One region of the Mesorhizobium sp. 1B3 genome, then DNA from elsewhere that is predicted to be linked to it. Evidence: riboswitches for the same ligand, from Rfam matches in the RefSeq annotation. Region 1 holds a riboswitch; each other region holds the start of a gene.
The links. A riboswitch is a leader RNA that binds a small molecule or an ion and turns the genes downstream of it on or off. The one in region 1 is predicted to bind cobalamin.
Positions count from the first base shown of each region.

Region 2: it holds a riboswitch for cobalamin, as region 1 does, so the genes downstream of both, ACCO56_RS29160 (TonB-dependent receptor) here and ACCO56_RS00925 (DUF1636 family protein) in region 1, are expected to answer to the same signal.
Region 3: it holds a riboswitch for cobalamin, as region 1 does, so the genes downstream of both, ACCO56_RS18490 (TonB-dependent receptor plug domain-containing protein) here and ACCO56_RS00925 (DUF1636 family protein) in region 1, are expected to answer to the same signal.

Region 1 is NZ_JBJHDO010000001.1:193,495-203,744, reverse strand. It holds gene cobO (cob(I)yrinic acid a,c-diamide adenosyltransferase) at 1-453, opposite strand, end outside; gene cobU (bifunctional adenosylcobinamide kinase/adenosylcobinamide-phosphate guanylyltransferase) at 455-970, opposite strand; gene ACCO56_RS00935 (CbtA family protein) at 963-1,694, opposite strand; gene ACCO56_RS00930 (CbtB domain-containing protein) at 1,710-1,889, opposite strand; cobalamin riboswitch at 1,925-2,116, opposite strand; cobalamin riboswitch at 2,178-2,380, shown strand; gene ACCO56_RS00925 (DUF1636 family protein) at 2,416-2,946, shown strand; gene cobW (cobalamin biosynthesis protein CobW) at 2,943-3,980, shown strand; gene cobN (cobaltochelatase subunit CobN) at 3,987-7,325, shown strand; gene cobG (precorrin-3B synthase) at 7,322-8,713, shown strand; gene ACCO56_RS00905 (precorrin-8X methylmutase) at 8,760-9,392, shown strand; gene ACCO56_RS00900 (precorrin-2 C(20)-methyltransferase) at 9,389-10,120, shown strand; gene ACCO56_RS00895 (precorrin-3B C(17)-methyltransferase) at 10,117-10,250, shown strand, end outside.
Region 2 is NZ_JBJHDO010000015.1:109,201-119,450, forward strand. It holds gene ACCO56_RS29115 (thiolase family protein) at 1-436, shown strand, start outside; gene ACCO56_RS29120 (Zn-ribbon domain-containing OB-fold protein) at 433-846, shown strand; gene ACCO56_RS29125 (alcohol dehydrogenase catalytic domain-containing protein) at 846-1,889, shown strand; gene ACCO56_RS29130 (MFS transporter) at 1,886-3,157, shown strand; gene ACCO56_RS29135 (SMP-30/gluconolactonase/LRE family protein) at 3,178-4,050, shown strand; gene ACCO56_RS29140 (NAD-dependent succinate-semialdehyde dehydrogenase) at 4,257-5,696, opposite strand; gene gabT (4-aminobutyrate--2-oxoglutarate transaminase) at 5,871-7,172, opposite strand; gene ACCO56_RS29150 (cupin domain-containing protein) at 7,308-7,904, opposite strand; gene ACCO56_RS29155 (hypothetical protein) at 8,251-8,550, shown strand; cobalamin riboswitch at 8,656-8,858, shown strand; gene ACCO56_RS29160 (TonB-dependent receptor) at 8,850-10,250, shown strand, end outside.
Region 3 is NZ_JBJHDO010000006.1:244,749-254,998, forward strand. It holds gene ACCO56_RS18485 (ABC transporter substrate-binding protein) at 1-607, opposite strand, end outside; gene ACCO56_RS18490 (TonB-dependent receptor plug domain-containing protein) at 614-2,551, opposite strand; cobalamin riboswitch at 2,731-2,934, opposite strand; gene ACCO56_RS18495 (DUF1349 domain-containing protein) at 3,021-3,599, shown strand; gene proX (glycine betaine/L-proline ABC transporter substrate-binding protein ProX) at 3,877-4,923, opposite strand; gene ACCO56_RS18505 (ABC transporter permease) at 4,979-5,914, opposite strand; gene ACCO56_RS18510 (quaternary amine ABC transporter ATP-binding protein) at 5,917-7,101, opposite strand; gene ACCO56_RS18515 (cysteine hydrolase family protein) at 7,304-7,957, shown strand; gene ACCO56_RS18520 (NIPSNAP family protein) at 8,059-8,373, opposite strand; gene ACCO56_RS18525 (carboxymuconolactone decarboxylase family protein) at 8,370-8,774, opposite strand; gene ACCO56_RS18530 (alpha/beta fold hydrolase) at 8,767-9,606, opposite strand; gene ACCO56_RS18535 (LLM class flavin-dependent oxidoreductase) at 9,606-10,250, opposite strand, start outside.

The DNA.
Region 1 (10,250 bases):
CACGGAGCGCAGGTCGAGATAGTCGTAGCGCAGCGCGATATTAAGCTCATCGAGGATGACCAGGCTGATCGAAGGATCCGCGATCAGCTCCAGCGCCTTTCCCCATGCACGCTCGGCCGCGGCGACGTCGCGTTTCAGATCCTGTGTCTCCCAGGTGAAGCCTTCACCCATCGTGTGCCAGACGATCTTTTCGCCGAAAACGGCAAAAGCATCCTTCTCGCCCGTGTGCCAAGCTCCTTTCACGAACTGCACGACGCCGACCCGCCTCCCGTAGCCGAGCATGCGCAAGGCCAGGCCGAAAGCCGCCGTCGACTTGCCCTTGCCGGGCCCGGTATTGACGATCAGCAATCCCTTCTCGACCGTCTTGCCGGCAACCTCGGCATCCTGCACGGCCTTGCGTTTCGCCATCTTGGCACGGTGGCGCTCGGCGTCCTTCTCGTCGATGTCTCTCATTCTACTTCACCTGCATCGTCAAGCCGGCCACCATGAACAGGACCCGGTCGGCCCGCGCCGCCACTTTCTGGTTCAGCCGCCCCTGCGCATCGCGAAAACGCCGGCCGAGCGGATTGTCGGGCACGATGCCGAGCCCGACCTCGTTCGAAACAACGAACCATGGGCCTCTCGGACTGGCGAGGATTTCAGCCAGCCGGGAACTCTCCGCCTCGACATCGTGCCCGGCCAGCATCTGGTTGCTGAGCCACAGGGTCAGGCAATCGACCAGCAAGGGCAGGCCGTCGGGAATAGCCTGGATCGTCACTGAGAGATCGAGCGGAGCATCGACCGTATTCCAGCGGCCGTCGCGCCGGTCGCGGTGCAATGCGATCCGTTCCTCCATTTCCGCATCGAAGGCCTGAGCCGTCGCCACATAGGTCCATGGCGGCGGCAGGGCTGTGACCAGGCTTTCGGCGTGACTGCTCTTGCCCGAGCGAGCCCCGCCGAGAAGGAGGGTCAAGCTGCCCTTCTCAGGCAAGGCGACCACTTAGCTCTGCCTCTTCACCGCCGACCCTGCAGCGGACCGCGCCGGCGACAGCGCCGAGGACAAGCCAGAAGAGCAGGTTGGTGACCGTGGTCGCCACGACGAAGGAATGATGCAGATCGGCCGGCACCGGCGAATCATGGCTCGCCGGCTGCGGCGCCCCGACAATATGCGGCGCAACGATCAGGGCCACGCCCACCAGCGCAAATACCGGGGAACGTCGAAACGCAATCAGAGCGAGCCCGATCGCGGTCGCGACAACGGTGGCGACCCACCAGACCTGGCGGTCGAATAGATCGGCGGCAGGCATGGCCGGCAGCTCCGGCGGCAGACCGAGGCCGGGCGCCAACGTGAAGACGGCAAAGCCGGCGAAGCCCCAGAACAAGCCCTGACGCCACCCGGCAATGCCCCCAGCGAGTTCCGAGGCGACGATCAGGATCAAAGCGAAGCCTATGCCGCTGACGATATTGGCCCCGACATTGTAGGCGAAACGCTCGAAGCCGTCTGCCGGCGCCCAAGCCTCTTCGCCATGGTCATGAGCATGTCCGGCCGCGGAGTGGTCTCCATGATCGTGGCCGGCACTGTCGCCGGCAGCCTCATAGGTTTCAGCCTGAAGGATGAGCGGCACGGTGGCGTAGGCTTGCAGAGCCGCGAGAACGACACCCGCGACAAGCCCCGCCAGCGCCGCGACGAACACGACGTTGCGAAACACGGTCATGATGGAGTTCCGCTCTTAGTGGCAGGGAAAAGCCATGGAATGGCGATAGTCGTGGGCGGCATTGTGGACGGCCTCCATGTGGGAGAAACCCAGAAAGCCGACGACGAAGATGCCGAGCAACCCGGCCAGCGCGAGCTGCAGATAACGCGACTGCGCGGAGACGGACGCACCGAGAGACGTGGAAACCGTGTTCATTCTCAATCCTTTCGCCCTCCACCCGAGGGCCGCGAACGTTCCTTACGTCGACGGCAGGTCTCCTGGCTCACGGCTCGGCGCTTCATCCCGCCTTCCCGGGCTCGATGCCCAGTGGCTGTCGGGAGAAGCTCGCCGCTCACAGTTGCGGGGGCAGCCGCGGATTTGGGAAATCCCTCACCGCATTCCCTCTTCATTCCCCGAAGGGAACCGTCGATACAGGCAGTCTTAACCGAAATCGTCATTCCGGCAAACCATATTTCCGACGCGTTGACAGCCGGATGCGACGCGGCCTACAAACTCCGCGACGGTCTCCTCTGAGCAATGAGAGGAGCTAAGAGGGAATGCGGTGAGGGTTCTTGTCCCGAATCCGCAGCTGTCCCCGCAACTGTAAGCGGCGAGCTTTCGGCCGATTGCCACTGGGTTACACCGGGAAGGCGGCGCGAGAGCTGGGACCCGTGAGCCAGGAGACCTGCCGTCCCTGATCAATCCTGAAAGCCTGGCGGGTGTCCCGGGCAAGGAGCGCGGTTTGGAGTTCGACGAAACAATTGCCGTCGGTGATCCGTGCGTCGAGGCATCGACCTCGGCGGTATCGGTCGTGACGATCGTCGTGTGCAGTTCCTGCCGCGACGCCTCCGGTTCCGATGCTCGCCCCCGTCCAGGCGAATTGCTGGGCGCAGCGACGCGGGAAGCGAACACCTTCCCGGATGTCCGCGTCGAGCAGGCCGAATGCCTGGGCAATTGCAAGAGAAGGCTCTCCGCAGCCTTCATCAAGCAAGGCGCCTGGAGCTACGTCTTTGGCGATCTCGGCACCGACGCCGCCCACGATCTGATTGCCGGCGCGAAGCTCTTCCAGCAATCGACGGACGGGCTGATGCCCTGGCGCGGGCGGCCCGATTGTCTGAAACGCGGGCTCGTCGCCCGCATCCCTCCCCCGGAGCATTTTGCAGCCATGTGGGATCACATGGCGTCGCACAAATGCGGCCAAACCAAAGAGATGGAGCGCCGTGCGCCCGATGCGACGCCCGGCGTTCCGAGAACCCTTAAGGACAATCCATGACCGCTTCCGCCGATCGCGTCCCCTGCACCGTCGTCACCGGTTTCCTCGGTGCGGGCAAGACCACGCTCATCCGGCACATGCTGGAGAACGCCAACGGCAAGCGCCTCGCCATCATCGTCAATGAATTCGGCGATGTCGGCATAGACGGCGAGATCCTCAGGGGCTGCGGCATCGAGGCCTGCCCCGAGGAGAATGTCGTCGAACTGGCCAATGGCTGCATCTGCTGCACCGTCGCCGACGATTTCGTTCCTGCCCTCGACCAGATCCTTTCCCGTTCGCCAAAGGTCGACCACATTCTGATCGAGACGTCGGGCTTGGCTTTGCCAAAGCCGCTGGTGCAGGCCTTCCAGTGGCCCGCCATCAAGGGACGCGTCACGGTCGACGGCGTTGTCGCCGTGGTGGATGGGCCGGCGCTCGCGGAAGGCCGCGTCGCCTCCGACATGGACGCCCTCCAGGCGCAGCGCGCGGCCGATGATTCGCTCGATCATGAGGACCCTGTCGAGGAAGTGTTCGAGGATCAGGTGGCGTGCGCCGATCTGGTCATCCTGTCGAAAAGCGATCTGCTCGATACCGATGCAGCCGCCCGCGCGAGCGCGCTGGTCGAGGAACATCTGTCGCGCGCGGTCAAGATCGTGCCTTCGACCCATGGCAAGGTCGATCCGTCCATCCTGCTCGGCCTCGGCCTGGCGGTGGAAGACGACATAGAGAATCGCAAGACCCATCATGACGACGAACTCGACCATGATCATGACGACTTCGATACTTTCGTCGTCGATCTTCCGGCGATCACGGATCCCGAGCTGTTGGCCCGGCGCGTCAGCACCGCTTCGGAAGCCGAGAAGGTGTTGCGCGTGAAAGGGTTCGTCGACGTCCAGGGCAAGCCGATGCGGCTCCTCGTCCAGGCGGTCGGCCCGCGCGTCTCCCATTACTACGACCGCGCCTGGGCTCCCGGCGAAGATCGCCGGAGCCGGCTGGTGGTGATCGGCCTCAAGGGGCTGAACCGGCCGGCGGTCGAAAACATTCTCGCCGGATAGGCCATCGTGCATATCCTCGCCGCCACCACCGCCTCGCTCGACGATTTGATCGAGCCCGTCGACCTCGGGCAGGCGCCGGCGGAGATGGTGGCGCTGTCCTTCACCGACAGCGACCTGGCGGCCCTTGCGACGGCGTGGAAGGCCGAGGGGGACGTGATGCCCTCCATGAGGCTCGCACGGCTGCGCGACCTCCGCCACCCGATGTCGGTCGATCTCTGGATCGATCGGGTCGCGCGCCACGCCAAGGTCGTCTTGGTGCGCATTCTCGGCGGGCATGAGTGGTGGCGCTACGGTTGCGACCGGCTGGCGGCGGTGGCCCGCGAGCACGGCATCCGCCTTGCCCTGCTGCCCGGGGAATGTCGAGACGAGGATGCAGCGCTGATCGCCCATTCGACCTTGCCACGCTCCGAGCTCGACGAGCTCCTGGCCTATTTCCGCGAAGGCGGACCGGAGAACATGCGTGGCCTCATGCGCCGTCTCGCCGGGCACGCCGGCACGGATGTGGTCGCCCGGCCAGCGGAACCGCTGGCCAAAACAGGCTGCTATGATCCGGACGCAGGCGTCGTGGCCGTAGAGACGCTGCTCGCCGGCCGGCCGGCCGGCGCGCCGATCCTACCGATGCTTTTTTACCGATCCATGCTGCTTGCCGCCGACATCGCGCCGATCGATGCGCTCTGCACGGCTTTGCGCGAGCGCGGCATCTTCCCGGCGCCGATTTTCGTGCCGAGCCTGAAGGACCCGGAGGCCGCCGCCTTTATCGAGGAAACAGCGAAACGCTTCGCGCCGCCGCTGATCGTGGCCACGACAGCCTTCGCCAGCGGAACGGAAACGGGCGAAACGCTGTTCGACCGCATCGGGGTGCCCGTCTTCCAGGCCGTGGTCGCCACCACGCGCAGGGAGGCCTGGGAAACGGGGCAACGCGGGCTCGCTCCCGCCGATCTCGCAATGCATGTCGTGCTGCCTGAACTCGACGGGCGCATTATGGCCGGCGCTATTGCCTTCAAGGATGAAGGCATCCGCGACGATGCGCTCGCCTTCAAGGGCATGGTGAACGGGCCGGAGCCGGACCGGATCGAGCAAGTCGCCGATCGGATCGCGGCCTTCCGTCGGCTGCAAGCAACACCGCGCTGCGATCGGCGTGTCGCGATCCTGATGCCGGACTATCCCGGCGCGGCGGGACGTACCGGCTATGCCGTCGGTCTCGACGTGCCGACGAGCGTGCTGGCCATGCTGCACGACCTCAAGACCGAAGGATATGCTGTCGAGAACATTCCGGATACGCCCCGCGACCTGCTTTCCCGCTTGGAAAGCGGAAACGAAGGTGCTTCGCCGGACAGATATCGGCAGTCTCTGGCTGCCATTCCCTCCGAAGCGCAAGACAAGGTCGCGGCTGCGTGGGGCGAACCCGGCCATCTCGACCTGACTTTCCGTGCGGCACGCTTCGGCAACGTCACGGTCGCGCTTGCTCCCGATCGCGGGCGGAGCGAGGACCGGCGCGCCGACTATCACGACCCGTCGCTGCCGCCGCATCACAGGCTGCTCGCCTTCGGTTTCTGGCTGCGGGAGGAACTGGGCTGCCACGCGCTCATTCATGTCGGTGCGCACGGCACGCTGGAATGGCTGCCCGGCAAGACCGTCGCCCTCGGCAGCGCGTGTTTCCCCGAGATCGTCACCGGCCCCCTTCCCGTCATCTACCCTTTCATCGTCAGCAATCCCGGCGAGGCTGCACAGGCCAAGCGCCGGATCGCGGCCGTCACCATCGGGCATCTTCCGCCGCCACTTGCCGGAGCCGGGCTCGACCCGAACCAGCAGGCCCTCGAGCGCCTGGTCGACGAATATGCGCAGGCCGACGGCCTCGACCGGCGCCGCCGGGACCGACTGGCCAAGCTGATCGTCGAGACTGCCGGAAAGACCGGACTGGCGCGCGAGGCCGGCGTCAGCGAAGCGGATGATGCCGACGCCGCCTTGATGCGCATCGATGCGTGGCTATGCGACCTCAAGGACCTCGCGATCAAGGACGGCCTTCATGTCTATGGCCGGTCCCCCAAGGACGAAACCGATCCGCTGCGCCAACGGAGCGCGGAAGCCGAAAGGAAGGCGCTGCTCGACGCGCTCGACGGGCGGCATGTCGCCGCCGGTCCGTCGGGCGCGCCGGCGCGTGGGCGCACCGACGTGCTGCCGACCGGACGCAACCTCTTCACAGCCGACCCCCGCACGATGCCGACGCCGACCGCCTTCGAACTCGGCAAGGCCGCGGCCGACGAGGTTTTGCGGCGCTATCTGCAGGATCACGGCGACTGGCCGCGCTCACTGGTGATTGACCTCTGGGGTAGCGCCAGCCTGCGCACCGGCGGCGAAGAGATCGCTCAAGGCCTCGCCCTGATGGGCTGCCGGCCACGATGGGATCCCGCGACCGGCCGCGTCACCGGCGTCGAAGTGCTGCCGCCTGCCATGCTTGGCCGGCCGCGGATCGACGTGACCTGGCGGATCTCCGGCCTTTTCCGCGACATGTTTCCGACCCAAATCGCCCTGCTGGATGCCGCGGTAGCGGCGATCGCGGCGCGCGACGAGGCGCCCGGCGACAACCCGCTGGCCGAGACGGCACGCAAGGCCGGCGCCACCCCCGCCCGCATCTTCGGCTCCTCGCCCGGCAGCTATGGGGCCGGCGTCGAGGATCTGCTTGCCAGCGGCAAGTGGGAAAGACGCGAGGAGATCGGGCAGGCCTATCTCGAGGCCACCTCGCACGCTTTCGGCGGCGCCGATGGGGAAGGCCGCGCCCTGCCCGGCGCCTTCGCAGACCGGGTAGCGCAAGCCGAACTGCTCATTCATACCGGCGACGATCCCGGCCGCGATATCCTCGAAGGTTCGGCCGACGTCGCCTTCATCGGCGGTTTCGCTGCCGCGCTTGCCGCCCTCGGCCGCAACGCCGACGTCATCGCCCTAGACACCACCGACCCTTCCCGGCCAAGAGCGCGATCGGTCGGCGAAGCGGTCACCCGCGTAGTCCGCGCCCGCGCCATCAATCCCCGCTTCATCGAGGGGCAATTGCGGCACGGACCGCGTGGCGCATCGGAATTCGCCGAGACCGTGGACCGGCTTGTCGGCTTCGCCGAAATGACCGGCGCCATCCCGGGTTCGCTGATAGAGGCGGTGCATGATGCCTATCTGGGCGACGGCCGGGTGCGTGACTTCCTGGTGCGCGAAAACCCTGCCGCGGCCCGCGCCATAGCCGAGCGCTTCGCCGCGGCGCGGCGGCGCGGCCTCTGGCACCCGTTGCGCAACTCCGTCGACGACGATCTTGCCGCCCTGATAGCCGAAGCGCGTTCGCAGGAGGTGGAGGCATGAGCCTGCTCCGAGGCGCCTGCCCCACCCTCGCCGCTCCGATGGAGACGGGTGACGGGTTGCTTGCGCGCATGCACCCGGTCTCCGGCGGGGTGACGCCGGCAACGCTGGCCGCGATCGCCGAGGCGGCCCGCCGTTTCGGGAACGGACTTCTCGAAGTCACCGCGCGCGGTAGCCTGCAGATCCGTGGGCTGACGGGAGATTCCGCACCGCGGTTTGCAGCGGCCGTCGACGCGTTGGACATTTCGGTGCGTTCCGGAGTGCCCGTCGAGACCGGCCCGCTCGCGGGACTGGATCCCGAAGAAATCATCGATCCCCGACCGCTCGCCGACGATATCCGCGAACGTGTCGCCGCCGTGGGCCTTTCCCAACGGCTCGGGCCAAAAGTATCCGTCGTGGTCGATGGCGGCGGCAGGCTGAAACTTGTTGCCCTTGTCGCGGATGTGAGATTGGAGGCTGCTGCGACTGATGGCGCGTGGCGGGTGGCCGTCGGCGGGACGGCAAGCACGGCGACCGTATTGGGCGTGGTCCCGGCGGCAGACGTTGCAACAACCGTGGTTACCCTTCTCGAGACAGTTGCGGCGAAAGGACGGAGAGCGCGGGCGAAAGAACTTTCGCTTGAAGAACTGCGCTCTACGTTGCCCCCCTCTGTCCTGCCGGACATCTCCCCCTCGAGGGGGGAGATTGGACGGCCGCTCGGGTTTCGCCAATCTTCAATCGTAAGGAATGCGCCGGCGTCGAAACTGCCAATCTCCCCCCTTGTGGGGGAGATGTCCGGCAGGACAGAGGGGGGCAACGTAGAGCAAAGCCCTATCGGCATTTTCCCTCTCTCCGACGCCCGCCTTGCGCTCGGCATCGGCCTCCCCTTCGGCCAAGCCACGGCGACGCAGATAATCGGCTTCGCCGAACGCGCCGAACGACATGGCGTCGACGAAATTCGCCTGGCACCCGGGCGGGCTTTGCTTGCGCTCGCGCCGGTGGCCGAAGCCGCCGTGCGGCTGAAGGAAATGGCCAGCTTTATAGGCTTCATCACCGACCCGGCCGACCCCCGGCTTTCCGTCGTCGCTTGCGCCGGTGCTCCGGCTTGCGCGTCGGGTCATATCCAGGCGCGTGCGATCGCGTCGGAAATCGCTGCCGATGCAGCCGCAATCCTGGGCAGAGGTCAACTGCTCCACGTCTCGGGCTGCGCCAAGCAATGCGCCAGACCGGATCGCGCCGCGTTCACCCTCGTCGGCACGGCAAGCGGGGCAGAACTTTACTCCGGCGACGGCACGGCAGGCGAACCGCTTGCCCGCGTCGCCAATGACGCCGCGGCCGACGCATTCCGGCGCGCGGGGGAATTCCATCGGCAGGAAAAGAACAAGCGCGACAAGGCCGCCGCGGCCCGTTAGAGGGCTCGGGCCGGCAGGAAGTCGCCAGATAGCTTTGGGAAACAGCATGTCCGCATACGACTACATCAAGGACGGAACGGCGATTTATGAGCGTTCCTTTGCCATCATTCGGGCCGAAGCCGACCTGTCGCGCTTTTCCGATGCCGAAGCCGATGTCGCCATCCGCATGATCCACGCCTGCGGCCAGGTCGAGGCAGCGTCGCAATTCGTCTTCTCTCCCGGCTTCGTCACCGCAGCCCGCGAAGCTCTCCAAGCGGGCGCGCCGATCTTCTGCGATGCCGAAATGGTCGCCCATGGCGTCACGCGCGCCCGCCTGCCGGCCGGCAACGAGGTGATCTGTACCCTGCGTGATCCCCGCACCGCCGGTCTTGCCGCCAGGATCGGCAATACGCGTTCCGCGGCCGCACTCGAGCTCTGGGGAGAACGGCTCGGCGGGTCGCTGGTGGCGATCGGCAACGCGCCCACCGCCCTCTTTCACCTACTCGATATGCTGCGCGCGGGAGCGCCCAGGCCGGCGGCGATCATCGGCATGCCCGTGGGCTTTGTCGGAGCAGCTGAATCCAAGGAGGCGCTGGCGGAAGATTCGCAGGGCGTGCCTTACGCCATCGTGCGCGGACGCATGGGGGGCAGCGCCATGACGGCGGCGGCGGTCAACGCCTTAGCGAGGGCCGGGCTGTGACAGGCTTGGGGCGCCTCATCGGCGTCGGGACCGGCCCCGGCGATCCCGAATTGCTGACGCTGAAGGCGATCCGCGCGCTCGGCGCGGCGGACGTCGTCGCCCATTTCGCCAAGCGCGGCAATGACGGCAATGCACGCCGGACGGTCGCAGCGCATCTCAAGCCAGATGTGGTCGAACTCTCCCTTCTTTATCCGGTCACGACCGAGATCGAAAAAAGCCATGACGACTACAAGACGGCGATCGGTCGTTTCTACGAGGACTCGGCCCACGCCGTGGAAAGCCATCTCGCGGCCGGACGCACGGTGGCCGTTCTGAGCGAAGGCGACCCACTCTTCTACGGCTCCTATATGCATCTCCATGTTCGCCTCTCCAGGCGGTTCGCGACGGAGGTCATCCCCGGGGTGACGGCGATGTCCGGCTGCTGGTCGCAAGCCGGTGTGCCGATCGTCCAGGGCGACGACGTGCTGACGGTGCTTCCCGGCACGATGGCGGAAACGGAACTGGCCCGCCGGCTCGCCGACACCGAGGCCGCCGTCATCATGAAGGTCGGCCGCAATCTGCCGAAGATCCGACGCGCGCTCGAAGGGGCGCGGCGGCTCGACGACGCCCTCTACGTCGAGCGCGGCACGATGGAGAACACGCGGTCGGTGCGGCTCGTCGAAAAGCTGGACGACGGCGCGCCTTATTTTTCGATCGTCCTCGTTCCCGGCTGGAGGGGACGACCATGAGCGGCAAGCTGTTCATCATCGGCACGGGCCCGGGCAATCCACGGCAGATGACGCCAGAAGCCCGGGATGCCGCCGCCCAGGCGACCGACTTCTTCGGTTATGGCCCCTACCTAGACCGTCTCGAACTCGC
Region 2 (10,250 bases), on a different contig from region 1:
CGGCTTCGCGCAGGCGACCCGCCTCAAGGGGTCGTCCCTGCCGCCCAATGATTTCTGGTACGAGCCGATGCAGAAGATCGCCGGCGACATCTACCGGATGGCGGACGTCAAGCACGAGGATCTCGATGCGTTGATGATCTACGACAATTTCTCGCCGACCGTGCTCTTCTCGCTCGAAGGCTTCGGCTTCTGCAAGCCAGGCGAAAGCGGCGATTTCGTGCAGGGTGGCCGCCTCGAGCTGGGCGGCCAGTATCCCTCCAACACCGATGGCGGCCATCTTTCCAATTCGTACATGCAGGGCTGGGCGCTGAATGTCGAAGCGGTGCGGCAGCTGCGCGGCGAAGCCGGAAAACGCCAGGTCAAGGACGCACAGCTGATCCAGTACATGTGCGCCGCGCCTGTCTCCTCCTCCGTCATTTATGGGAGCGAAGCATGAACGCCGCCTATCTCAAGCCGGTTCCGAAGATCGACGACAGCAACCGCGAGCATTGGGACGGCGCCAAGGCCGGCAAGCTGCGCGTCCAGCGCTGCGTTTCGTGCGGGACGCATCGTTATCCGCCCGCTCGCTGGTGCTCCGAGTGCCTCGGGGAAGACGTGGAATGGGTGTCGGTCAGTGGCAAGGGAACCGTCTGGTCGTGGTGCGTCTTCCATCGCCAGTACTTCAAGGGCTTCGACGAGGAAATGCCCTATGCGGTCGTGCTGGTCGAGCTCGACGAAGGTCCGCGCCTCTACAGCAATCTCGTAGGCGTGGCGAAGGAGGACATCAGAATCGGTATGCGGGTTCGCGTTGCCTTCGAACCAGCGACGCCCGACCTGACGCTCGTGAAGTTCGAGGAGGACAAGTAATGCGCGCCATGGTCGTCAGCTCGCCGGGAGAGGCTGAAGCCCTCGTCCTCACCGACGTCCCCATGCCGGAACTGCGTGAGAACGACGTGCGCATCAAGGTCGAGGCGTGCGGCGTCTGCTTCCACGACGTCGTGACGCGAAACGGCGTGCTCAAGCGTGGCATCAAGATGCCGGTGATCCCCGGCCACGAGATCTCCGGCATCGTTGAATCCGTGGGACCGGCGGTGCGCGGCTTCAAGCCGGGCGATCGCGTCTGCACCGTGCAACGGCGCCATATCTGCGGCCACTGCAACTATTGCCGTTCCGGTCGAGAGACGTCCTGCGACGAACGGGAGTTCCTCGGCGACTGGGGTCTGAACGGCGGGTATGCGGAGTATGTGTGCGTCGAGGAGGACAATGTCGCCCACGTCCCGGAAGGCATTCCGCTCGACGAAGCGTCTGTGGTCGCCTGCGTCATCGGCACCGAACTCAACGCCGTGCGCGACGTCGCCGCCGTCAAGCCCGGCGACAACGTGCTTGTCACCGGCTCCGGCGGCGGACTGGGCATCCACGGGGTGCAGCTCGCCCGCGCGTCGGGAGCCTACACGATCGGCCTAACGACGACCGAGAGCAAGGCGCAGCTGATCCGCGATGCCGGCGCGCATGAGGTCGTGATCTGCGACCGGGGAGAGGATTTCTCCGGCGCCGTCAAGGCGCTGACCGGGGGCGAGGGTGCCGACGTCGTCATCGACAATGTCGGCAGTTCGCTGTTCCAGCCGACCCGCAAGAGCCTTGCGATGGGAGGGCGATGGATCTTCGTAGGCCAGCTCACCGGCGAATTCGTCCAGCTCAACCCGGCCCAGCTATTCATGCGCGATATCTCCATCCGAAGCGTCAAGAGCACGTCGCTCGCCCAGCTCAAGGATTCACTTCGGATGGTGGAGCTCGGACAGGTCCGGCCCATCATCACGGATCGGATGCCGCTCGAGAAGGCGGCCGAAGCGCACCGCCTGGTCGAGAGCGGCCGTTCGACCGGTCGCATCCTGCTGATGCCCGGCCTGTGACGACGACGCCCGGCACGACGGCGGCTTCTTCCCATCTCGCCGTCGCGATCCGTGTCGGCGTGATGGGTATGGTCATCACGATGTCGAGCCAGTTCTACCGCAACGCCCATGTCGTCGTTGCGCCGGACATAATGCGCGACATCGGCGTCTCGGCCCAGTTGCTCGGCATGCTGAGCGCGGGCCTCTTCCTGATGGCCGCCCTGACGCAACTCCCGGCCGGTATGCTGATCGATGTGCATGGCCCGCGGCGCACCATCCCGATGATGCTGCTGACGGTCGTCGCCGGGTCGCTCATCTTTGCGAGCTCGACCAGCGGTCTGGGCCTCGTCGTGGGCCGCATGCTCATGGGGATCGGCGTCGCCGCCCTCGGGATGGCCTCGCTCGTCGCTTGCGCCCGCTGGTTCCGGCCCGAACAGTTCGGCACCGTCGTCGGCGCGGTGATCGGGCTGAGCCAGATCGGCAATGTCGTGGCGACATATCCGATGGCGCTCGTGTCCGACGCCATAGGCTGGCGCAACAGCTATTATCTCATGACGGCCGTAACTGCCCTGCTGGGCTTGCTGAGCTATTTCTTCATCCGCGATGCGCCACCAGGCCATCCCTATCACCTGAGAAGCCCGGAGCGCCTAAGGGATGCGCTGAAGGGCGTTCGCGAGGTGTTCGGGACCCCTGGCGTGCCGCGCCTGCTCTGCATGGCTTTCGTCGCCTATTCGGTGGTGAGCTGCTTCCTCGGGCTCTGGATTGGTCCCTACCTGCACGATGTCCATGGTCTCGATACGGTGCGGCGCGGCGACATCCTTCTCTATTTCAGCACGGCCATGATCGCTGGCAATCTCTTGCTCGGCTCTCTCGAGAGGCTCGTCGACAGTCGCAAGGCGATCATCATGGGCGGCGCTGCACTGACCATTCTAATCCTTGTCACGCTCGTCCTTTTCCCGCATGCGCCTCTTCCCGTGGCAGCGGCACAACTGACCGGCATCGGTTTCCTATCCGGCTACACGATCGTCATCATCGTGCACGGCAAGGGATTTTATCCCGACCGACTGATGGGTCGGGGAGCCACTCTGGTCAACACCGCCGTGCTCGGCGGCGCGGCCTGCATGCAGGCATTGACGGGGATCATTGCAGGCGTCCTGGCTCCGGGTGCGGTTGGGCTTCCGGTCGAGGTGTACCAGGTCATCTTCAGCACTTTGGCCCTGATGCTCACCCTGGCGCTCGCCATCTACAGCACCTGCCCCGACAGGCCGCGCAGCGGCAATCACACCTGAACGCAGTTGGAGGAAACGATATGGACATAACCGCCGAACCCGTATTCGACGGCGTTTGCGATCTCGGGGAAGGGCCGCTCTGGTCGCAGCGCGAGCGCGCCTTTTATTGGATCGATGTTACCGGGCGCACAGTCTGGCGGCATGACATCAGGACTGGAAAGACAGTCAGCCATTCCGTTTCCGGCATGCCTGGCTCGATCGCCACTCGCAAGTCGGGGGGCATCATCGCCGCATCCCGCACCGGACTCTCCCTTGTCGATCTCGACACGGGAGAGGAACGCAAGCTGCCAGCCCCTATCGATTTCGGGATTGAACGCTTCAACGACGGCAAGTGCGACCGGCGCGGGCGTTTCTTCGCCGGAACGATGGACAAGACGATCGCGGCCCCGATCGGCGGGCTGTACCGCGTCGATCCCGACCTGACGGTCACGAAGGTCGCCGGCGACATCCAACTGTCGAACGGACTTGCCTGGAGCCCGGACAACAAGACGCTTTATCATAACGAATCGAGGCCGGGTTACGTCTACGCTTATGACTACGACATTGAGACCGGCACGGTGGAGAATCGTCGAATCCACATCGACTTTGCCGCCGCGAACCGGCACCCGGACGGAAGCACGATCGACGCCGAAGGTTGCCTCTGGATCGCCGAGGTGGGCGACTGGTCGATCGGCCGCTACGATCCCGACGGCAAGCGCATGGGCGGCATCAAGGTTCCGACCCAACGCGTGACAAGCGTCATGTTCGGGGGCGACGACCTTTCGACCCTCTACATCACTTCCATGCGTTACAATCTCTTGCCCGAGCAGCTTGCCAGCCAGCCTTTGGCGGGCCGTGTCTTCGCCGCGCGGCCAGGCGTCAAAGGAATCCCGGAGATCGATTTCGCCGGTTGATCCGCTGTAAAGAGCCGGGAAGACTGCGGGGACGGCGTTGCTTTGCGGCTCTCGACGGCCGCGGGACTGCTTACCGACGAAGGGCCGCAGGCATGGCCCACGGCCCTTCGTCACTTCGGAACGACACCGGGTCGGAGCATTCCTTCGTCAGACGAGGCAAGCGCAACGAAATACGTTAGCGCCAGGAATGCTCCGAAGGCCCGGGTTCAGCGCCCGCGGCGCGTCACGAACTTGGTGTTGAGATAGGCTTCCATCGCTTCGGTGCCGCCTTCCGAACCATGGCCAGAATCCTTGATGCCGCCGAACGGCACTTCGGGAAGCGCAAGGCCATTGTGGTTGACGGTCAGCATGCCGGCCTGGATCTCGTCGGCCAGACGGTCGGCCGTCGCCGCCGACTCGGTGAAGGCGTAGGACGCAAGCCCGAAAGGCAGGCGGTTCGCTTCGGCGATGGCCTGGTCGGCGTCGGAAAAGCGGGAGACCAGGGCGAGCGGACCGAAGGGCTCCTCGTTCATCGCGCGTGCCTCGGTCGGCACGTCCGTCAAGACCGTGGGCTCGAAGAAGTAACCCTTGTTGCCGATGCGCTTGCCGCCGGTCGCGAGTTTTGCGCCCTTCTGCAGCGCGTCCTGGATCAGCGCTTCCATCGCCGGGATGCGACGCTCGTTGGCAAGCGGCCCCATGGTGGTGCCTTCCGCCAAGCCGTCGCCCACCTTGACCGCCTTTGCCGCGGCGACGAAACCTTCGACGAAACGGTCGTGCACGCCGGACTGGACGAGAAACCGGGTCGGCGACACGCAGACCTGGCCGGCGTTGCGGAACTTCGATCCCGCCAGGACGGCGACGGCGCGATCAACATCGGCGTCGTCGAAGACGATCGCCGGCGCATGACCGCCGAGTTCCATCGTGGCACGCTTCATATGCTGGCCGGCGAGGCCCGCGAGATGCTTGCCGACCGGCGTCGAGCCGGTGAAGGAGATCTTGGCGATGACCGGATGCGGGATGAGGTATTCCGAGATCTCGGCGGGCACGCCGTAGACGAGATTGACCACGCCTGCGGGAATGCCGGCGTCGACAAAGGCACGGATCAGCTCGGCCGGAGAGGCAGGCGTTTCCTCGGGCGCCTTGACGATGATCGAGCAGCCCGCCGCCAGCGCGGCCGAAACCTTCCGCACCACCTGGTTGATCGGGAAGTTCCACGGCGTGAAGGCGGCGACGGGCCCGACGGGTTCACGCGTCACGAGCTGGGTGACGCCGACGGCCCGCGACGGCACGATGCGGCCATAGGCGCGACGCGCCTCTTCGGCGAACCATTCGATGGTGTCGGCAGCGGCCATGGTTTCGCCCCGGGCTTCGGCCAGCGGCTTGCCTTGCTCGAGCGTCATCAGCCGCGCGATCTCGCCGGCGCGCTCACGCAGCAGGCTGGCCGCCTTGCGCATGATGGCGGAACGCTCATAGGCCGACGTCTTGCGCCATACGGTGAAACCGCGTGCCACCGCCGCAAGCGCTGCGTCGAGGTCGGACCTGTCGGCATGGGCTACGGTGCCGATCCTTTCCTCCGTCGCGGGGTTGATCACCGCGATGGTGCGACCGGAAGCGGCGGGGCGCCAGGCGCCGTCGATGTGCAGAAGCGTATCGGGATACATTCTCATTCCTTGTGGTGAATAGCGAAGCGGGTGAATGGTGAATGGCTCTTGGGGCGCGGCATCCCCCTTACCATCGATTGTCGATCCTTCACGACTTGTCCGGCGATTGGTAAACGAGATAGTCGCGGCAATGCCGAAATTCCATTCACCATTTCACCATCGACCATTCACTCGTACCCTTCAGGCCGCCACGGCGACCGACGAGAAGACGCTCTCGATCGTCGCTTCCAGCGTGTCGAGCCCCTCGTCCAGCGTCGCATCCGAAATGGTCAGCGGCACGAGAATGCGGACGACATTGGCGCGGGTGCCGCAAGACAACAGGATCAGACCCCGCTTTTCCGCTTCGGCGACAATGGCGTTGGTGAGCGCCGGCGCGGCAGCTTTCGTATGCCGGTCCTCGACCAGTTCGAACGCGACCATGGCGCCGAGGCCACGCACGTCGCCGATGCGCTCCATGCCCTGCCGCGCTGCAAGGTCATTGAGCCGAGCGGTGATCCGCTCGCCGATCGCGGCGGCACGGGCGCACAGCCCCTCCTCCTCGATCACGTCAAGCACGGCGTTGGCAGCGGCGACAGCAAGCGGATTGCCGGCATAGGTGCCGCCGAGACCGCCGGGATGGGCGGCGTTCATGATCTCGGCCTTGCCGACGACCGCCGAGAGCGGAAAGCCGCCGGCGAGACCCTTGGCGAGTGTCACGAGATCGGGCTTCACGCCGGCATGCTCCATCGCGAACATCTTGCCGGTCCGCCCCATGCCTGCCTGGACCTCGTCGGCGATGAACAGGATGCCGTGCTTGTCCGCGATCTCGCGCAGCCTCACCAGGAATTCGGCGGGCGCGACGTTGAAGCCGCCCTCACCCTGGACCGGCTCGACGATGAAAGCGGCGATGCGCTCGGGATCGACGTCGCCGGCGAAGAGACGCTCGAGGTCGGCAATGGCATCCTCGACCGTGATGCCGAGGAAGGGATTCGGGAAAGAGGCATGGAAGACCTCGGCCGGAAACGGACCGAAATTCTTCTTGTATGGCGCCACCTTGCCGGTCAGCGCCATGCCCATCAGGGTCCGCCCATGGAAGCCCCCGCTGAAAGCGATGATGCCGGAGCGCCTGGTGTGGGCCCGCGCGATCTTGACCGCGTTCTCCACCGCCTCGGCACCGGTGGTGACCAGCATGGTGCGGTTCTCCGCGCCCGTCGGCACGATCCGGTTCAACCGTTCGGCCAGCGCCACGTAGTTTTCATAGGGCGCGACATGGAAGCATGTATGCGTGAAGCGTGCCGCCTGGTCCGCCACCGCCTTCATCACCTTGGGATGGCGGTGGCCGGTGTTGACAACGGCGATGCCCGCAGCGAAATCGATGAAGCGGCGCCCCTCCACGTCCCACAATTCAGCATTCTCGGCGCGTTCGGCAAACAGCGCGCGTGTTGCCACGCCTCCGGCAACGGCCTTGCCCTGGCGTTCACGCAATTCGGCATTCGTGGTCATTGGAGCCCTCCTTTTGGCGCGGAGGTCTATAGCATGCTCATAATTTTGAGCAAAGGCCTGCTCGGAATTTCATCCGGATCTGGATCAAAGATGGGTGGGAACGAAGTGCGTGAACGGTTTTTGGGCGACATGTGTTTAGAGGTAGGGCGGCGTGCAGGCGGAGATCACGATTGTCCGCTTGTCCGAGAGATTGCGGAAACGGTGCGGCACCCGGCTGTCGAAAAGATAGGAATCGCCCGGCTTCAGCACGCGCACCTCTTCTCCCACGGTGACTTCGAGCTCCCCCGCGATCACAATGCCGCCCTCGGATGAGAAATGCTGCAGCAAGGTCTCGCCGGTGTCGGCCTGCGGTTCGTAGACTTCGTGCAGTATCTGGAGATTGTGGCGTCGCGCATCGCCGACTTGACGGAACGTCAGCCTCCCGCGCGGTTCAGCACTTGTTGTCGCCGAAAGCTTCGAGGTGAGATCGAGCAGCTCGTCGAAACCGAAGAATGGCCCTTCCGGAGTGGCGCGGTCCTCCTCGAAGAAATCGGCCATGCTGATGTTGAGACCACCGAGAATCCTGCGCAAGGTCGCAACCGAGGGGCTGGACTTGTTCTGCTCGACCACGGAGATCTGCGCATGCGGCACGCCCGCTCGCTGGGCGACCTGGCGCTGCGAGAGCCCGGCGGCCACGCGTATGGCGCGCAATCTCGCGCCGACATCGAACACGCCTTCCCGCTCGCCCGTCACCCAGAATCTCCTGCTTAATCTGTTTGCCAGGACATACTATTGAGCCGAAGGCGGGGACACAACACAGACGGATGCGGCTGATTTTTCAGCCATCCGAGAGCTCGGCCGCCTTTGCTCCCTTGCGCCCGGGTCGAGGCTCACCGCGGGAGAATTGCGAGACTGGCAGGCCGCCGCCCCAGCGGTGACGCCGCAAATCATCGGCCCTCCATGAGTAAGTTAAGGACACGATCTATTCTTGGTTGAGTAAAATCCGTAGCGATCGCCTAGATCATATGTTCTAGAGCTATTCTTTTTTGTTGACGGATCACCAAAGTAGCCTGACTATGGAAGAAGAGGGGATGGAAATATGCCAGCGAGCGCAGAGAAGGGAATACTTTCCGGATTGACCTTCATGCTGATCGGCGCAAGCCTGCTCGGATTGCAGTGCTTCTGGTCGGTCAGGGCCGGCATATGGCTGTCGTTCTCTGTCGTCGACGCGCTGCAAATGCTGGGGCCCGATCCGATGAGCAACGGTGCCGCGGCGTTCGGAGCCTGGCTCGACAGCCCGCAATCCTGGATCAGGCTGCATATGCTGCTCGACTGGATTTCGCTGCCCGTGGTGTTCCTGACTTTCGGCCTGATGGCTGTTTCCAGCAGCAAGGTGTAGGGACCGCGGCCGCGCGGCGCTAATCCGCGACCCGCTTCTCCGGCTCATTCTCGCCAGAACTTCACGATCAAAGAATCTCTCGGCTTGACGCAACCACAGCGTGCCCACTAACAAGAGCACGACGGTTTCCCGCAAGGGAATCAAAAGGGAACACGGTGCGGACGCCCCCAGCGCCCAATGCCGTGACTGCCCCCGCAACTGTAAGCGGTTAGTTTTCCGTCCACATGCCACTGGGCCCGCGGTCCCGGGAAGGCGACGGGAAGCGATGATCCGCGAGTCAGGAGACCTGCCGTCGGCCGTTGTCATGCGCGACCACGCCGGGCGGGGTGTCCTGGTGGAGCCGATCCCTGGCTGCTCTCGAGGCGGCAAAGGCGGTGCTGATCGCGGTGACGTGCAACGTACCGCTGGAGCATTCCGCCTTGTTCTTCAAAATCCGTGCCGAGCGCACGCCGCACCCGTCCGTTCCGAATTTCGATCCGACTCCTCCGCAAAACCGGCCATCCCTGCTATTCGGGAGTACTTTCGTCATGGCCGCGCTGGCAACGGCCGGCGCACATGCGCTGGACGCACGGAGCGACGACCCGCCGCGGCCCGCCGCTCGGACGACAGAACTCGAACTGGACGCAATCAAGGTCACCGGCAAGGGCGATCGGCCAGGGCCGGGACCCAACCTCGAGACGCGGTCGCAGGCCGGCAGCCGCCTCGAACTGACGCCTTTGGAAACGCCGGCCAGCGTCGAGATCATCGACGGCGAAACGATCCGCGACCGCGTCCAGACCAATGTCAACGAGGCCATCGCGCGCAACGGCACCGGGATCACTTTCCTCGGCGCGCCCGGCAATGGCGGCACATCGCTCGGCATGCGCGGCTTCACCGGGCTGGGAGCCGTCGCCCGGCTTTACGACGGCACCCGCATCTATCCCGGCTCTGGCACCATCACTTTTCCCTTCGACACCTGGACCGTCGACCGCATCGAAATCCTGCACGGGCCGGCCTCCGTTCTCTATGGCGAAGGCGCAATCGGCGGGGCGGTGAACGTCATCCCCAAGAAGCCGCTGACCGAGGGGCGACGCAACGAGATCATGGCCACGGTCGGCACCGATGGCAGGAGAGGCCTTGCCCTCGGCAGCGCTGGCCCGATCAACGACAGTCTCGCCTACAGCTTTGACATCAGCGCGAGAGATACGGAAGGATGGCTGGAACGAGGCGACGCTTCCAGCCTTGCTTTCGCGGGCAGCGCGCTCTGGCAGGTGAGCGACGATTTCAATCTCACCTTCTCTCACGACTACGGCTACGCGGAGCCGGTGGGATATTTCGGCACGCCGCTGGTCGATGGAAGGCTGGACGAACGCCTGCGCAAGCAAAACTACAACGTCGCCGATGCGCTGAATCGGTTCCAGGACAACTTCACCCAAGTCAGGGCAGAGTGGACCCCGACCGAGAACTTCACCCTCCGTAGTACGACCTATCGGGTGTCGAGCGATCGCCAATGGCGGAACGTGGAAACCTATCGCCACAGGTCGGCGACCGACGACGTGTTGCGCAGCAGCTACATCGCTATCCGTCACGATTACGAGCAGTACGGCAACCGCACCGACGCTTCCTTCGACAGCACCATCGCCGGCATGGACAACAGCACGCTGGTAGGCTTCGACGTCAACCGGATCAGCTTCGCCAACACCAACAATTCGCCCTATCCC
Region 3 (10,250 bases), on a different contig from region 1:
CGTTCTCCAGGCCGGCCGCCGCGACGATCGCGTCGACCAGTGTGCCCGCGCCGGAAGTGTAGCCGTTCGGTTCGTAGAGAGCGACCGCCCGGCGCGGCGGCGGTTTCGCCGCGAGATCGGCCAATCCTTGGTCGAATTCGGCTATCAATTCGCCGGCTCTTTCCTGCCGCCCGAGGATTTCTCCCATGCGTGCCATGTTTGCGCGGATGTCCTCGATCGAACTCTCCGGCGTGAATTCCTCGACCCGAACGCCAAGCCGGCGCAGCAGGCCGACGGTCGTCCGCGTCGTGTAGGTGCCGGCCAGCACGAGGTCTGGATGCATCAGGAAAACCTCTTCGGCGAGACCGTGGTTGACCACGTAGCGCCTTGCCTGCTCGGCGAGAACGGAGCTGTTCGGGTCGGCCGCGAGATGGGATACGGAATGAAGCTGCCCCTCGCCGGCAACCAGCATGGCAAGCTGGTCCGTGCAGACATTCATCGACACGACACGTTTCGGCGCCTCGTCCGCGACGGCGTTGCCGAAGCAGCCGAAAGCCAGGAAAGCGGCCATCAAGCCGGAGAGGCTTGCGTGGCTCCGCTTCGCTGCTTTCGAGGCGCTGAAGCGCATCTCCATCTAAAACGTACCTTTCAGCCCGAAAAAGGCGGTCAGGCCCTGGGTGTTGTAGCCGAACACTTCTTCATAGTCCGCGTCGAGCAGGTTATCGACCCGGCCATAGGCTTCGAGATATTCGGTGAATTTGAAGCTGCCACCGACATTGACGACGGTGGAGGAAGCAAGGGTGACGCGTGGCGGCAAGCTCGGCACATACGCCAGATCCTCCATTTCGCCATTGAAGGCAACCTCGCCGAAGATGCGCGCGCGGTCGTCATGGAAGCGATAGGCAGCGCCGATCGAACCCGAATGTTCGGGGCGCCGTATCTCGGCAAGCCGAGGGCCGCCGGCCACCATCTGCTCGGTCGCCTTGGTGTAGGTGTAGGATGCGTTGGCCGAGAAGCCGTTGAAGAGGTCGAGCGTCGCCCCGATCTCGATTCCCTGGCGCTTGCTCACGCCGTTGCGGTTAACTACCGAGGAAGTGTAGTCGGGGCCATAGACTATCGCGATCTCGTTGGTGAGATCCTGATTGAAGTAGGTGATGTCGGCGACAAGCATACCGTCGAAGAAGCGTTGTTCGATGCCGATATCCCAGCCGAAGCTTTTCTCCGGATCGAGGTTCGGATTGCCGACGAAGGAATCGGGCACATAGCCGAACTGTTCGAAAAAGGTCGGGTTGGTGACGCCGGTGCCGATGGAGGCATGCAGGCGGGTGGCTTCGGTGAGCTTCCAAGCACCGCTCAGGCTGTAGGTCGTCGCATCGCCGAAGAGATCGTTGAGGTCCCGCCGTAGGCCGGCGTTGAGGAAGAAGCGATCGAGAAAGGCCCCTCTGTATTCGCCGACGAAGGAATTGGTGCTCCGGTCGAAGGTCTGGTCGAGATGCGACGGCGTGAAGGTCTCGCGTTGCCACTCGTATCCACCGGTGAGTTGGTGGCTTGCATCGAGCAGGCCCGGCGTGTCGAATTGATAGCTCGCCTGATAGACGCCGGTATAGCGATTGCCGTCACTCCAGGAGGTTCCAATCTCTGCGACGTTCTCGCGATACATATCCCCGCCGGTGACGCGAGCCTTTTGGGTCAGCGCGCCGTCGAGAGCGACATGGGTCACGCCGATGGAGCCGAACAATTCGCGGGTAGCCGTCTCGTCGGAACCATCGATCACCAGCCCATATGTTGGGCTACCCGGGTTGAAATCCTGCGGGTCGAGATCGCTGCGGCGGTTCACGTAGCGCAAGGTCCCGTCCAGGCTGAGGGCATCCGACAGGTCGGCGGCGAAGCGGCCGTTCAGCGTCGCATTGCGATCGCCATCCCGCTCGTCTCCGAAATCGGAGACGTTGAAGCCTCCCGTGTTCTGGAAAGCCCCCGACAGGGCGATGTCGTAGGTCTCGCCGCCGCCGCTCAGCGAAACGCCGCCCAGCCAGGTGCCGTCGGTGCCGGTTTCGACCCGGGCGCTGCCGGAAAAACTGTTGCGCTCGCCTCGTCTGGTGATGATGTTGACGACGCCGGCCATGGCGTTCGACCCCCAGAAGGCGCTCTGGGGCCCACGCAGCACCTCGATCCTGTCGATATCGTCCACCAGCAGGCTGCCGAAGTCGAACTCGCCGGTGGACGTCTCGCTCACCTCGACGCCATCGATCATCACCAGGAGGTGGTTTGCTTCAGTGCCGCGGACCCGCACCTGGGTGGGGCCGCCGAATGAGCCCGTCCGCGAGACGGCGAAGCCGGGCACCTGCCGCAGCGCGTCCGCCACGTAGCGGATCTGGCGTTGCTCGAGCTCCTTTCCCGAAATGACCGTGAAGGCCCTGCCGGATTTCTCCTGCTCGATCGGCGTCAGCCCGTCGGTAACGAGGACCGTGTCGAGCCGAAGCGCTTCATCGGTATCGCTTTCGGCCTGCTGCGCCCCAGCCCCTATCGTCAACGCCAGCGCGATCGCGCCAGCACCCATCAGTTGCCTGTTCATTCCTGCCCCAAGCTGCTCAGGCAGGGCAAAAGGATTCGCCCTGCGGTTTGGCCCAACCGCAGGCAGGAAACAGCTTGGAAAGGTGCGCGTGATTCACCCTCCGCCCGTTCCGGCATGCGGCAACACTTTTCAATGTCACCGCCACGGACGACCGCGCCGGAACACACCCCGTGTCCAGGCATGGGTGACCGGAAATGGCAGGTCTCCTGACTTCCGTGTCATCGCCCCTCTTCCGCCTTCCCGGTCGCGCGAGGCTTCCCAGTGGCTTCGTGGAAGATGGCTCAACGGCTACAGTTGCGGGGGCAGTCCTGGCTTCGGCCGACAGGCCTCACCGTGTTCCCTCTTCGTCCGCTCTCGGCGGAACCAATTCCGGGCGGGAAGCTAGCGAGGCGATCCCCTATCGTCAACCGCGGAGATGTGCTCCCCTGTGGACTCAACCACGGACGATCCAAATGCGTGCGAGGCAGACATGGCAATACGAGCATTCGCTTGGCTCAATCCGCCGTCCCGCTGGCAAGGCGACAGCGCGAAGCTGACGCTCTCAACCGAGGATGCGACGGATTTCTGGCGCCACACCTTCTACGGATTCGTACGCGACAACGGCCACGCCTATCTGACCGACGTCTCCGGCGACTTCACGGCTTCGGCGACGGTCGTCGGAGACTATCGGCATCTTTACGACCAGGCCGGCCTCATGCTGCGGATCGACGAGCGAAACTGGATCAAGACCGGCATCGAATATACAGACGGTCTGATGCACTTCAGCGTCGTCGTCACGCGGGACGTGTCGGATTGGTCGGTGATCCCCTTGCCGGAGGCACGGCCGGAACAAGGCGTGGCCATAAGGCTCACCCGCCACGGCGACGCCGTTCGGATCCAGTATTCCATCGCGGGAACGCCTTGGCGCATGGCACGCCTGGCTCCGTTCTCCGACGCCGACGCGCGGGTCGGCGTCATGGCCTGCTCGCCGGAGCGCGCAGGCTTCGAAGCCAGCTTCAAAGGAATAGAGGTCGGCCCGCCGATCTCGCGCAAACTCCATGCGGAGTGATAGAGGCCCATCCGGGCCGCTCGGCTTTCGCGCCAACGCATCGGCTCGAACCGAAGGTTCGGAAAGCAGGATGCCGGTCTGAGAGATGAAGCGTCCTTTGCGCGTGCGAAGACGCGCCGGCGCTCGAGTTCGGCATCGCAACGGTTTGGACCGCCTGATCGAAACGGCAGGCTGCCAACCTTGAGCAAGGTGGGTAGCCTGCCGGACGTCAGATCGGATATTTGCAACATCCCGACCGGGATCTGAACCTCGTCCCGGTCCCGGTCGGTTGCTCGCTTTACTGCGCGGCGGCCGCAGCTTCTTTCAACCACCCGTCAAACTCGGCCTGGTTTTCGGAAATCCAGGCGTCGGCGACCTTCTTCATATCGGCATTGGTCTTGGCGCCGGTTCCGAGATCGCCTTCCCATTTGCTCCAGGTGTCCAGCGGCCATTTCGCCTGTTCGACGAATTTCTTGACGGCCGGATTCGCAGCGACGAATTCCTTGTTGCCGAGCGTGCGCCAGTTCCACGGCCCCACCGCCATGCGGCACGGGTTCTGTCCGCCGGCACAGCCTGCGACATCCTTGATCTCGTGCGTCTTCGGTTTCGTGACCCCTTCGGGAAGGGCGTCGTACGGGATCGGCAGCCAAACGACGTTTTCGCCGGGCTTCAGCCGATAGACGATCCAGGAAGGGCTCCAGGTGTAGAGCAGGATCGGCTCGCCGCGATCGGCGCGCGCGAATGCCTCGGCGACAAGCGGCTCGTACTTGGCGCGAACCGAACGCACCGTATCGCTCAGCCCGAATTCCTCGATCTGGTAATCGACGACGTCTCCACATTTCCATGCGGGATCGCAGTTGGTGAGATTGGCCTTTCCGTCGCCGTCGCTGTCGAACAGGGCGGCGATCTTGGGGTCCTTGAGCTGCGAGATATTGCTGATGTTGTGGGCTTCGGCCGTCTTCTTGTCGATCACATAGCCGTTGATGCCGCCGCCGGTGATCGTTCCCTCATTCATCAATTCGACGGTATCGCCGATCTGCTCGATGGCAGGCTGGGCCTGCGGCCAATTGATGTCGCCGGTCATATCGAGGTCGCCCTGCGACATCGCCTGCAGGATCGCCGACATATTCATGGTCGACAGCTTCACCTCGTAGCCCAGCTTCTCGAGGCCGGCGATCAGGATCTGGTCCTGAACGTAATTTGCGCCGAGGCTATCGGACGAAACGAAGCGGATGGTTTTGCCTTCGCCGGGCTTGTCCTGCGCATGGCTTGGCGCTCCCGCCAGAACCGTGGCGAGCGTCACGGCAAACCCAAGTCCTGCCAATTTGCTGTAGTTCAGTGTCATGTATTCTCCTCCTGCGACAGGATGTCAGTCGTCCTGTCTGAATGGGTGGGATGCTTCAGATCTGCTGATGATGCGCTTCCAGGTCTTCGACATCTTCGCGCCGGGGCCGCAATGCCCGCGACAGGGCGGTCCGGATACCTCGATCGGATTTCGGCTTCTGTCTGGCCAACCCCTGCGTGATGCGATCCAGGATCATCGCCAGCAATACGATCGCGATGCCGCCAACCGCGGCCATGCCGACGTCGAGGCGGCCAAGGCCCTGCAGCACCACAAGCCCGAGCCCTTCGGCGCCGATCATGGCCACGATCACCGACATGACCATCGCCATGAGCACGGTCTGGTTCAACCCCCCGAGAATGGTGGGCAGGGCCAGCGGCAGCTGGACTTCCCACAGGAGCTGGCGATTGGTGGCCCCGAAGGCGCGGCCCGCCTCGATCATTTCGGCGTCCACCATCCGAATGCCGAGATTGGTGAAGCGGATCAGCGGAGGAACGGCCGCAACAATCACCGCGACGCCGCCCGGAACGGTTCCCACGCCGAACAGCATGACCACAGGGACGAGGTACACGAAGCTCGGGGTCGTCTGCATGACATCGAGCACCGGTCGGATGATGGTCCAGGCGCGATCGCTACGCGCACACACTATGCCGATGGGAATGCCCACGATCACGCACACGACGATCGCGGTTGCGATGAGCGACAGCGTCGTCATGGCTTCGGACCACAGGCCGATGAAGGCGATCACGATCAGCGAAATCAGCGTGAAGATTGCAACGCCGCGCGAGGCGATTCGCCAGGCGATAAGCGCCAGGCAGATGGCGAGCACGGGAAAGGGAACCGCGTGCAGCAGGCTGTCGATCGCCGTCAGCAGCGTCTCGACGGGCCATTTGATGCTCTGGAACAGCGGCCGGAAATGGAGCGCCAGCCATCGGACGCCGACCTGGATCCATTGATCCAGCGGGACGACATAGAGATTATCCGCATTGAACATGGTCAGTTACCTGCCGCGGGGGGTTGCGCCGGTACGCCGATGCGAGCCAAAATCTGCAGGGGATCGATGCGGCCCATCAGACGGCCGCTCTGGTCGACCACCGCGATGGGCCTGTCCCGTCGGTAGATGCTGGCCACCTCCGACAGTTTGGCCGTACTCGTCACCATCTCGTAGTCCTGGGTCATGACGGACCGGATGGCCAGGCCCTGCTCGAGGCGCGCCAGCGCGTCCGCAGCCACGACACCGGCTATCCGCCCACCGTCGTCGATGACAAACGCTGGCGCGTCCCTGTCGACGGTGCTCGAGGCCTTGCCTTCTCCGTTGAGCGCGAGCGGCTTGCATTGCGCCATGACGGAGCAGGCATCGAACAGGCGCGCCCGATCGACGTCACGGGTGAAAGCGGCGACGTAGTCATTGTTCGGGTTCAGCACGATGTCCTGCGGGGTGCCTTCGCGGACCACCTTCCCATCGGACATGATGGCGATGCGGGACCCAAGCTTCAGGGCTTCCTGAAAATCATGCGTGATGAAGAGGATGGTCTTCTTGAGAGTCCTTTGCAGGCGCAGCAATTCGTCCTGCATCTCGCTGCGGATGAGCGGATCGAGCGCGCTGAACGCCTCGTCCATGATCAGCACATCCGCATCCGTGGCGAGCGCGCGCGCCAGACCGACACGCTGGCGCATGCCGCCGCTCAACTCGTGCGGAAGATGATTTGCCCAGGAGGCAAGACCGACGATCTGGAGAACCTCCATCGCCTTGTTTCTGCGCTCGCGCACCGTAACGCCGCGCAGCTTCAGGCCGAACTCGGTGTTTTCGACGACCGTCCTGTTCGGCAGCAGGCCGAAGTGCTGGAAAACCATTGAGATCCGTGTACGGCGGATTTCGCGCAACTGGGCTTCGTCGGCCCCGGTGATCTCCTGTCCGTCGATAAGGATGCGCCCGGCATTGGGCTCGATAAGACGGTTAACGCACCGGGCCAACGTGCTCTTGCCGGAGCCCGATAGCCCCATGATCATGTATATCGAACCTGCGGGCACGGTAAGCGACACGTCGCACAAGCCTACGACTTGCCCGATCTTGGCGAGCACGCCCTCTTTCGTATCGCCGGCTTCCATCAGCCGAAGCGCCTCTTCGGGGGATTTACCGAAAATCTTGTAGACGCCCTCGACCGTTATTCGATCTGTCACACCGACCCTCCGCTCCTGCGACCCGCTACGTGTTGTTATCAATTGCATCGCAGGCTCGCCATTGCGTCCAATCAAAGAGTAATTCCCACCTGCGTCTTCCACCGTTAACGAGGATTGCCGCGCGCCTGGATGCTATGAATAGCAGCATACGTATCGGCACCGGCCGTCGTAGGCTGCAAGACGCACTGATCGGGGAGCCTGCATGCTGACGGAACTGAGGAAACCGGCCCTAGTCGTCATCGACATGCAGAACGACTTCGTGCGCAGGGGAGCGCCGCTGGAGGTGCCATCTGCGCGCCAGACCATCCCCGCGATCCGCACGCTGATCCAGGCGTTTCGCGCCGGTGCGAAGCCTGTCCTGTTCACCCGTTACATTGCTGCCCCCCTCTATCGACCCCTTGCCCGCAAGCTCGGATGGATCGGCTTGCTCGATGCTCCGACCTACGCGTGCGTGCCGGGTTTCCTGCGTTCCTATGCGGATGCGGAAGGCATGCTCGATGCGGCCGGGGTGATTGACGAGCTGGCGCCGCTTTCCGGCGAATCGGTCCTTGACAAGATCTACTTCAGCGCATTTCACGCCACCGATCTCGACGAGAGACTGAAGGGGCTGGAGGTCGACGGGCTTGTCTTCGTCGGCACGGTCACTGAGATGTGTGTGGAGGACAGCGCTCGCCACGCCGTCCATTTCGGATACCCCACCGTTCTCGTGGAGGATGCCGTGTCATCCAACCATGTTCCCAGCCACCGGGCGACGCTCGACGGCTTCGCGCGCAACTATGGATGGGTGATGACGGCCGACGCGGTGTTGACTACGCTGGGATTGTCGGCACCCGCCTCCGTCCGGGCACCGGCCTAGCCTAAAGCATGTCGCCCTAAAGTGCGCAGCGCTTTTGCGATAACGACATGTACAATCAAGCACATAAAGCGTGTCGCGAATCCGATTATCGGCGACACGTTTTAGCGCAGCGGCGAGAAATCGGTCGGGACAAGTATCCGATTTTCAAGGCCGTCGATGTTTTCGGTGAGCTTCACGGTGAAGGCCTGCCATGCCGGGTCGGCCGCAAGCCGCTCGCGGCGTTCGGCGCGATCGTTCAGGTCACGATAGCCCCACAGATGCACGACATGGTTAAGCGGGCCGATTTCGGTCTGGAAATAGCCGATGAGATTACCCAGGATCGGCTGCTGAATCGCCAGGCCCTCCTCGCGCACAAGCTGCATGTAGCGGGCGAGCCTGCCGGCCTTGATCTTGTAGATGCGTTCCTCGACGATCATGACCCGCCTTTCCCGCCGGCTGCTTCCGAAGCCATTTCCTGGCGCACCTCACGGGCGACGCGGAATGCCTCCACCCCTGCCGGCACGCCGCAATAGACGGCGATCTGGATCAGCGCCGCGCGCAGTTCCGCATCGCCCAACCCGTTGCGGATCGCTCCGCGGAAATGCGTCTTGAATTCATGCATCCGCCCCAAGGCGGCCAGCATGCCGAGATTGAGCAGGCTGCGCTGCTTCAGCGACAGGCCGTCATCAGTCCAGCACTGCCCCCAGCAATATTCGTTGAGCACGTCCTGAAACGGCAGCGAGAACTGGTCGGCGTTGGCGAATGCCGTGTCGACATAGGCGTCGCCGAGGACGGCACGGCGAGCCTTCTCGCCCTTCGCCTGAAGGTCTCTATCCATGTTTCGTCTCGTTGCTTTGGTCGGAAAGCAGGAATGGTAGCATCAATTCCGCCACTTGGTCCGGCGCCTCGATCAGGATCGAGTGACGCTTGGCGGGGAGGATCACGAGTCGCGAGCCGCCAATGCGTTCATGCATAAGCGCGGCCATGCGAGGATTGGATCCTTGATCCTCCTCGCCCGTCGCGATGAGCGTCGGACACCGGATTCCGCTCAATTCGTCGCCGAAGTCGCTCTCGGCCAGCACGCGATAAGCGGCGGCATAGCATTCCGGATCATTGTCGGCGTTGCGTTCGCGCAGCCTCGCCATGAGCTGCGGATTTGCCTTCTGGAACGCCTCGCTGAACCAGCGGCTCACCGAATTGTCGTAATGCGAACCGGGCTCCTTGCTCTGGAGCATGGAAAGGCGGTTCGACACGCGCTCCTTTTCGAGTTCGTTGCGTCCGGCAACGGTAGAGAGCAGAACCAGCCGCTCGATACGGTCAGGGTGATCGAGCGCCGCGCGCTGGGCGATCAGGCCGCCCAGCGAGAAGCCGGCCAACGCGAAGCCCGCAAAACCGACATGGTCGGCGAGATGCAGGAGCTCGCGCACGAAGTCGTCGATCTCATAGCGTCCCTTCACGCGCGCCGAACCACCATGGCCGCGCAGGTCGAAGCGCAGGATACGGAAATGGGGCGCGAGCCGCTCGACCACGCCGTCCCAGGCCTCGAGATAGGAGCCGACGCCGTGTACGCATATGAGAGGGCGCGAGCCCGCTCCCTCCAGCCGATAACGGATGCCGACGCCATCAGCGTCGAACACCGCATCGATATCGTCATTCCCCGTGCCAGCCATCACGCGATCGCCCGCGACTTTTCCTTTGCCGCGTCGCGCTCGCGCGCGGCGAAGACCGGCATCACTTCCTTGACGAACAGCGAGAGCGACTTCTTCTGCACCTCGAAAGGCAGATTGAAGGCGAGGCCGAGACAGAACTGATCGACCCCGGCTGCTTCATAGACCATCAGCTTCTCGATCACCTCGTCCGGCGTGCCGAAGACGAGATTGTCGCGAATGGCCTGCGGATCGTACTCGGTGCGGTTGGCGACGGCTTCGTAAGGCACGGCTTCGGGGAAGCCGTTTTTCACGGTGCCGATGTTCTGAAAAAGGTTCTCGAAGCTGCGGCCATAGTCGATGCTGCAACGCACCGGCAGTTCCCAGTCCTGCGGGCGCTCGTAGACGCATGTGCGACGCAGCATCATGAAGCGCGGCCGGGGTACATTGGGATGGTCGGCCACCGCTTTCTTGAACTTGTCGCCGAGAATGCCGACCTCGGCCACCGGTCGCGACAGCGGCGTGGAGAGGATGTTGTGGCCGTTGCGCACCGCCCAGTCGAAGGTGCCGGGATCGCGCGCGGCCACCCAGATCGGCGGATTGGGCTGCTGCAACGGCTTCGGGACGGACGTGGCGAGCGGGAAGTTGTAATACTTACCTTCATGAGC